DNA from 2 places in the Mycobacterium sp. pW045 genome. Region 1 is predicted to be linked to the other one. Evidence: riboswitches for the same ligand, from Rfam matches in the RefSeq annotation. Region 1 holds a riboswitch; the other holds the start of a gene.
The links. Region 1 has a riboswitch for magnesium ahead of ACAG20_RS09040 (PE family protein). Riboswitches for the same ligand answer to the same signal wherever they lie in the genome.
Positions count from the first base shown of each region.

Region 2: linked by a shared signal. The riboswitch ahead of ACAG20_RS14615 (Rv1535 family protein) and the one ahead of ACAG20_RS09040 (PE family protein) in region 1 are both predicted to bind magnesium.

Region 1 is NZ_JBGGKU010000004.1:405,505-409,678, forward strand. It holds gene ACAG20_RS09030 (hypothetical protein) at 1-330, shown strand, start outside; gene ACAG20_RS09035 (PPE family protein) at 370-1,581, opposite strand; gene ACAG20_RS09040 (PE family protein) at 1,597-1,893, opposite strand; M-box (ykoK) riboswitch at 2,174-2,346, opposite strand; gene ACAG20_RS09045 (TetR family transcriptional regulator) at 2,639-3,229, opposite strand; gene ACAG20_RS09050 (SDR family NAD(P)-dependent oxidoreductase) at 3,210-4,052, opposite strand; gene ACAG20_RS09055 (LLM class F420-dependent oxidoreductase) at 4,166-4,174, shown strand, end outside.
Region 2 is NZ_JBGGKU010000008.1:128,267-132,440, reverse strand. It holds gene ACAG20_RS14620 (MFS transporter) at 1-1,586, shown strand, start outside; M-box (ykoK) riboswitch at 1,689-1,857, shown strand; gene ACAG20_RS14615 (Rv1535 family protein) at 2,089-2,292, shown strand; gene ACAG20_RS14610 (hypothetical protein) at 2,320-2,595, opposite strand; gene ACAG20_RS14605 (HAD-IC family P-type ATPase) at 2,592-4,174, opposite strand, start outside.

The DNA of each region.
Region 1 (4,174 bases):
ACCGCGTTCGACATCCTGCTGTACCGATTCCACAGCCCCGAAGCAGTCGCGCTGCTCTACGACCTGGCGTTCGGTCTGCTGGCCATGTCCGGTATGCCGACCGTGGTGGCCCTGGCGTCGTTCGCGGTCGCGGTGTACGTCCACGGGGTGCTGCCCCGATACACCGCCCACCTCGCCGTTGCCGCTGCCGCGGTACATCCGCTGTTGTTGCTGGCGTTCATCGTCGGCGCCGGACCGCTGTCGCTGGAAGGACTCTCGATCACCGCCATGCCGGCGTTCTTGTTCGCGTGGGTCCTGGGAACCGCGTTGGGGATGCCGCGTAAGGCTTAGCGGTCGGTTCCTCAGTTCGCCCACGCCGCGCCGATGCACCTACCCGACCACCACCGGACGCGGCATCACGGTGAGCTTGACGCCATAGCGCGGCGTCCCGAGCCCGAAGCTGCCGCTCCGTCCGCCACCGTTCGGGAGCATCGGAGGCGGGATGGCCGTCATTGACCTGCTGTCCGGGGCGACCGTCCAGCCGCTGGCTGTTCCGGCACTCGGCGCAGCTGCCGGGACGGCCGTTGCCCAGTTCGGTGGCGCGGACAAGGATCCGATCAGGGTCGCTCTGCCCACTCCGGCCGACACCGGGGAGCCCGCGCCGCCGACCGCAGCTCCGGCAGCACGACCGGCGGTCTCGGTCGACGCCAGTGTGATACCGGGCGCGGAGCTGAGCCCGCCCCCAGTCAGGGCGGCCGTGCCGCCGTCCATGCCGCGGGCCAAAAACCCGAGCGTGGCCAGACCCGCGAAGCCCTCGATGTTCCCGCCCGGATCGAAGATCCCGGTTGCGGCGATCGTGTTCCACAGCTGCGCGTTGACATTCAGGCCCGAGCCGTCGTCGTGGCCCCAGGTCCCGTCGAAGAGGCCGTCGAAGAACTTCGTCCAATGCCAATCGGGGTCCGTCGGCCTCGTGCCCTGTGCCGGCGACGCCATGCTCCGCAATGCGCTGGGCACCTGGGAATGCGCATTTCCGGTGTCGGCGGGGAGGGCGCCCGAACTACCCTCGTCGTCTGAACTGGTGGTCTCCGGCGCTGCCGCGAACGGAATCAGTTCGGTGGCGGATGCGGCAGCGGCGGCGTAGCTGTACATCGCAACGGCGTCCTGCGCCCACATCGCAGCGTAGCGGGCTTCGGTCGCCGCGATCGCCGGTGTATTCAGTCCCAGAGCGTTCGTCTTCACCAATGCCGCCAACATCACTCGATTGTCTGCGATCGCCGCCGGCGGCACCGTCATGGCGTAGGCCGAGGCGTAGGCATCGGCGGCGGCGTAGGCCTGCGCTGCGGTCTGCTCTGCCTGTTCGGCGGTGACGCTCATCCAGCTGATGTAGGGCTCAGCGGCCGCAGTCATCGCCGATGCCGAAGGACCCCACCAACCTTGGCTGACCAGGCTCGCTACCGACCATTCGAAAGATATTGCTGCAGACCGCAATTCTGCCGCCAACAGGTTCCAGGCCGCTGCGGCGGACAGTATCGGACCGACACCGGGACCGGCGTACATGCGTGCGGAATTGATTTCCGGGGGAACTGCTCCGTAATCCATCATCAGTGGACCCTTTCGCTAGATCGAGATGGCGTTGGCGGCGTCGGTCGCTGCGTAGGACTGCGCGTTGCGCTGCAGCATGATCACGAACCTCTCGTGCACCACAGCGGCGCGCTTGCTGATCGTCTGGTACATCTGCGCATGTCGGGCAAACTGTGCGGCGGTCAGCGCAGAGACCTCGTCGGCGGCCGCCGGAACCACGCCGGTTGTCGGCCCGGCGGCGGCCGTGTTCTGCGCAGCCACCGCGTTGCCGATGCTGTTCAGATCAGCCGCCGTCGCGGTGAGTTCCTCGGGAAGTGCAGACACAAAAGACATCGAAACTCCTTTTGGCATGGCGAATAACGCTGCAGAGCAAGCAAATTCGCGCGGAGGGACCGCGCTCGGGACAGCAGACGGGAGCGCGGGTACGGTAAGGCGCGAGCCGAGTCAGAAAGTGAAAGCGGCGCCGCGAACGGGTTCGAGTGAAGGGGTCGTCGAACTCGGATAAGGACTATCGTCTGGACTCAATGTCACTCTCACCTCCTCACGGCCAGGGCACACGGGGATGCCGGCGCAGCATGCACATCAGGGAGAGCCGGGCCGACAACACCGCCGGCCAGCACCCCTCTCGTCAGAGTTTCGGCACTGCACGCCGTATCCGGCCAGAAGCCGGAAGCCACTTGGGCTCAACCCTTAAGCCGGGAAGAGCTGTCCTGACCCTGGGCGTCTCTCGACGTTGGAGGTCAGTGGCCTGTATCCGTACAGACGCCTCACCTAGCGAGGTGCGTTCGCGGCCATGTTGGCATCAACAGTGCGCAGAGTCAACTCGACCGGCGTGGCGTGGCTGCCGTGCCGGACCAATCTGGGTATGGAAACCCGCTGGCCAGCAACGTATTTCGGGGCTAGAGAGAAGGCGCTTTCCCGCGGCCGACGTTGGCCCCGTGGGGCGCGTTTCGAAATACGTTGGGTGTCAGTCTGGTCGCAGGAGCCGCCCTTTCGCGTCGGGGAGGTGTCCCCGTTGGATCAGCGTAGAACTAGCTGTGCGCGGCATGAAAACGTGCTATACATCGGTGACGCGGAGCTAGGTTTTGCGCCAGGCTGCCAGCAGCAGTTCGCACGCGCGGCGCATGTCGGTTTCGGCTTGCGCCGGCGTGGTCTCACCCATCACCGCCCACGACAAGACGCCATAGGCGCACTGCTCGACCAGCAGCGCAAGCTGGGCGTCCTGCGGTGCGGGTCGGGTGATCCCGGCGACCGACAGGATGATCTCGCGCAGATTGAAATCGCCGGCCGCTCTGGACTCGGCTCGCCGGGCATTGACCGAGGTGATCATCGCGCGGGCCAACCGGGGTCGGGCGAGCATGGACCGGCAGATACCGGCCATGAGTTCGCTGACATCGGCTGTTGGACAGCCGGTCACCGGCTCCGGCGGCGTGATGGATCGGGTGTAGTGCAACAGCAGCGCGCTGAACAGGTGATGCTTCGTCGGGTAGTAGCGGTAGACGGTGGTGATCGAAACGCCGGATTGATCCGCCACAGCCTGCATCCGGACCGCCTCCAGCCCGTGGCGGGCGCCGAGTCGGGCGGCGGTGGCGAGTATCCGTTCGCAGCGCCGTCGCTGGGCGGCCGTTCTGGGAGCCGCCGGCTCGCGATCAACCGGTGGGCGGGGCATCGGAGTCGGGGGTGGGCCTGCCGCCGAGCAGCTTCTGCATCATCCGATGGGACGCGAGTATGGCTGCGGCCCGGTCGGGCGTGGCGCGCAGCGCGGGATTGCCGGCATGAGCCGAGACGACGTGCACCGGGCCGTGGGGGAGCTGGGCCAGTCCCTCGCGGGCAACGTCGGCCGGATCGGAGACCGGCATCCCGGGGATGTCGAAGTTGAGCCCCACCCGCTGCATGGCCGGTGTCCTGGTGACGCCGAGCACCAGTTCGAGCACATGCACGTTGTGTTCGCGCAACTCCAGCCACAGGCCCTCGGCGTAGATCCGGGTGAAGGCCTTCACGCCGCCGTACACGCTGTGCCGCGCCGAACCCTGGTAGCCGGTGAGCGAGCCGACCAGCAGCACACCGCCGCGACGGCGAGCACGCATCGGGCCGGCGAAGTGATGGATCAGTGCCAGCGGCGTGCTCACGTTCAGGTCGATCACCTGCTGGAAGGCCGCCAGATCGCCGTCGAGGAACTCCGCGCTGTGGGTGTTGGCGCCGGCGTTGTAGATCAGCAGGCCGATCTCTAGACCCGTTGTGGCCGAGCGGATCTGCTCGATGCTGTCGGCCCGCGACAGATCCAGCGCCAGTTCGCGGACGTCCACGCCGAGTTGGCGGCAGCGGTCAGCGGTGTGGTGCAGCGGTTCCGGTTTGCGTGCGATCAGAACCAGGTCGATTCCCGCGCGTGCCAGCAACAGCGCGAACTCGGCCCCGACACCTTCGGAACCGCCCGCGATCACGGCCCACGGTCCGTACTGCGGGCCCCAGGTCGGTTCCTCACCGCTGGACAACAGCCGCCTCCATAACTAAAATTCGCTTTAGTTTTCTCGCAAGGCTACCTCGGGCACGCAGCGCAAGGAAAGTGCATGAACCGATTGCGGTACGACGTTCGCCGGGCTCGTTGATGCGCGTC
Region 2 (4,174 bases), on a different contig from region 1:
TCCGCGGCATCGGGCTGAACCCGCTGGATCCGGCGAACGTGAGCTACCTGCTGTGGATGCTGATGGGCTACCTGTTGGTGTCGGCGGTGCTGGTGGTGTTCTTCGGCCGGCTCGGCGACATGTTCGGCCGGGTGCGCATCTACAACGCCGGCTTCGTGGTGTTCACGGTGGCGGCGATCGCGCTGTCGATCGATCCGTTCGACCTCGGCGCCGGCGCCCGGTGGCTGATCGGCTGGCGGGTGGTGCAGGGCGTCGGCGGGGCGATGCTGTTCGCGTCGTCGGCGGCGATCATCACCGACGCCTTCCCGGCCAATCAACGTGGTATGGCGCTGGGGGTCAACCAGGTGGCGGCGGTCGCCGGATCCTTCGTCGGCCTGCTGATCGGCGGGCTGCTGTCGGAGTGGGATTGGCGGGCGGTGTTCTGGGTCGGGGTGCCGATCGGGGTGCTGGGCACCGTCTGGTCGATGCGGTCGCTGCACGAACTCGGCGAGCGCGCACCGGCCAAGCTGGACTGGGCGGGAACGGTGACGTTGGGGCTGGGGCTGACCGTGGTGCTGACCGCCATCACCTACAGCATTCAGCCGCATGGTGATTCGCCGACCAGCTGGACAAGTCCGGTGGTGCTGGGTTCGCTGGCGCTGGGAGTGGCGCTGCTGGTGCTGTTCTGCGTCATCGAACTGCGGGTCGCCGCGCCGCTGCTCGATGTGCGGCTGTTCCGGATCCCGGCGTTCGGAATGGCCAACGTGGCCGGCCTGTTGGCGGCGATCGGGCGCGGCGGTATGCAGTTCATGCTGATCATCTGGCTGCAGGGCATCTGGTTGCCGCTGCACGGCTACAGCTTCGAATCCACCCCGCTGTGGTCAGGCATCTACCTGCTGCCGATGACGGTGGGCTTCCTGTTGGCCGGGCCGGTGGCCGGGTCACTGTCCGACCGGCACGGCGCCCGCCCCTTCGCCGTCGGTGGGATGGCGCTGATGGCGGTGACGTTCGTGGCGCTGGTGCTGCTTCCCGTCGACTTCGACTATCGGGTCTTCGCGGCGCTGGTCTTCCTCAACGGGCTCGGCGGCGGGATCTTCACCGCGCCCAACACCGCTGTGGTCATGTCCAGTGTCCCGGCCGCCCAGCGCGGTGCCGCCTCGGGTGTGCGGGCCACGTTCTTCAACGCCGGCACGTCGTTGTCGATCGGTATCTTCTTCTCCCTCATGGTGATCGGCCTGGCGAACACACTGCCGGAGGCGATGGGTGCGGGGTTAGAGCACCGGGGAGTGCCCGCCGAGGTCGCACAACAGGTGGCCCACACCCCGCCGGTGGGCAGCCTGTTCGCGGCGTTTCTGGGTTATAACCCGATCGGCGAACTGCTGGGGCCCTCCGGTGCGCTGGAGCATCCCGGTGTCGACGCCCAGATGTTGACCGGGCACAGCTTCTTCCCGCAACTGATCTCCGGGCCATTCCACACCGGGTTGGCGGTGGTGTTCGCCGCCGCGGCGGTGATGATGGTGCTCGGGGCGCTGACGTCGTGGGCGGCGCCGGGGCGTTACGCCGGCGAGCCGGTGAACCGGTCCGACAGCACCCCGGGCGCCGTGTGACGGTGCACTTCGACGATGCCGCCGGGTCGTGACCGAACCGTGTGGAAACCGGTGGGTGAGTTGAATTGACCCGGGCGCATTCCTGATGCACTATGGACCGTGCAAGCACCTCGTTAGGTGAGGCGTCTGCACGGACACAGGCCACTGACCCCGAACGTCGAAAGACGCCCCGGGTCAGGACAGCTCCTCCCGGCTTAAGGGTTGAGCCCAAGTGGCTTCCGATCTACGGACACGCCGTGCAGTGTCGAAGCTCTGACGAGTGGGGTGCGGTCTTCCGACGGTCGTCGGAGCTGCCTCCAATGCCTGCGGTGAAACCGGCACGCCCACGCGTGCCCGCGACCGAGAGGAGGTGAGGGACGCATGAGTTCCGGTGATAGTCCGAGCCGATATCTGACTTCTGTTCCGTCCCCATCCGAACGGTCGCATACCGCCTCCAGCTGAGCTCCGATTCCGGCCTCCAGCTGAGCGCGTAGCGGCGTTACGCGACTAGGAGGCCATCATCATGGTTGCAATCGCCTACACCGACATCCAGGCGCCGGCTCCGCGTGCCAACAGCACGGCGAAGAAGGTGGACACCCGCCGGGGTGCACCGGCCGCGCCCGCCTCAGACCCGGTGGTCGACATGGCCACCCGGCTGCTCAGTGGTCCCCTGCACCAGATGTATGCACTCTTGTGGCGCGTCGGGGTGCTGACCGTCGACCACTGAGTCGACCGAGGCCAGCTCGGGCGTCTGCTAGGCGTCCTCTAGGGCCTCGCCGAGTTGCTCGAGTACCTCGCTGCGGTGGTTGTTGGCCAGAATGTGGCCGGCGGCCACCGCAGCGGCTACCGGCCAGTCGATGATCTCGAACGCGGCCAGCAGCGCCAGCCCACCGTAGTAGGCCAGCTGCTCGGGTCGCGGCACCGTCACCTTGCCGAACAGCGGCAATTCGACCGCGAAGCCCTCGGCAGCCCGGATGTGGGCCACCGCTTCCCGCTGGGATGCGCTGCGCCGCGTGCTGTCCGCCATCATGAGCCTCCTGGTGGCGACGGGTCGCCGGATGATCGGGCCGCGGCCGTTCCGCGACGAGAGCCGGTGTCCCCATTGTGCACAAGCCGCAGCCGTGGCGCGGAGTGGCCGTCGGAGGTCGGGGTGCCGTCCGGCTGCCGCGGCGTGGGCACCATGAACTGGGTGGGTTTGTCCGCGGACTCGTGCAGGCCGGACAGCAGCTTGGGCACCACGGCCGCGCCGGCGGTGGCCACCGTCGCTGACCCCAGCGCCTGAGCCCAGCCCAACGGACCCAGCGGGGTGCAGCCCAGCAGCTGGCTGACGCCCGGAATGGAGATCAACGTCCCCATCGCGGCGAGCGAGCCGACCGCGGTCGCCACCACCAGCGGGTCATGGGAGTCCAGCAGCGTCTGGCCCAGCTGGGCGGCGACCAGCGACACCAGCGCGACCGTGGAGGCCCGCTGTTGGCGCCCGGTCATCGAGGCCAGCGCCCATGCGCCCACCGCGGCCGACGCGGTCGTCACCCCGCGCACCGCCACCGCGCGCCACAGCGCGTCGGGGTCCGGGCCACGCGCCGTGGAGGCCGCCGAGTCGTTCAGTTCACTGACCGCCAGCGCGGTCGCCGGCAGCGCGTCGGTGAGCATGTTCACCAGCAGCAGCTGGCGGGCGTTGAGCGGTGAGCGCCCGGTGAGCGCGCTGCCGATGATCGCGAACGCCACCTCGCCGGCGTTGCCGCCCAGCAGCACCCCGACCGCTGCCTGCACCCGCTGCCACAGTTCCCGGCCCTCGTCCAACGCGTCGAGCAGGGTGTGGATCCGGCCATCGAGCAATACCACGTCGGCGGCGGTGCTGGCGGCCTCGCTGCCGTGGGCGACGACCGCGATCCCGACGGTGGCGGCGCGGATGGCCGCGGCATCGTTGGCGCCGTCACCGACCATCGCCGACACCTTGCCGGTGCGCTCCAGCGTCTGCACGATCTGCACCTTGTTCTCCGGTGACATCCGGGCGAACACCACCCGCTCGGCTACCGCGACCTCCTGTCCCTTGCGGGACAACGCATCCCACTCCGCGCCGCTGATTACCTGATCGGCGCTGATCTCCAGGCCGAGCTCCCGGGCGATCGCGGTGGCGGTGACCGGGTGGTCGCCGGTGATGAGCCGCACCGGGATCTGCCAGCGGTCCAGCTCGGCCAGCAGGCCGGCGGCCTCCGGCCGGGGGGTGTCGGCGATACCGATCAACCCGACGAACGTCAGCGCATCGCCACAGAACTGGCCGATGTCCTCCGGATCCGGGTCCTCACCCAGTGCGGCGACCTGCGCTGCGGAGAGTTCCCGCCGGGCAACGGCGATCACCCGCAGCCCCTGCCCGGCCATACCCAGCACCGTCTTGCGGATCGCCGGGTCGCCGCCGCAGGCGGGCCCGACGACCTCCGGCGCACCCTTGACGGTCAACTCGGCGCCGACGATCGACGCCGAGTAGCTGCGGCCGGACCGGAACGGCAGATGGGCGACCTCGCCGCGATCGGGATCCACCACGCCGGCAGCCGTCGCGGCGTCGATGATCGCGGCATCGGTGGCGTGCACCTGCCGGCCGTTGGTGGTCG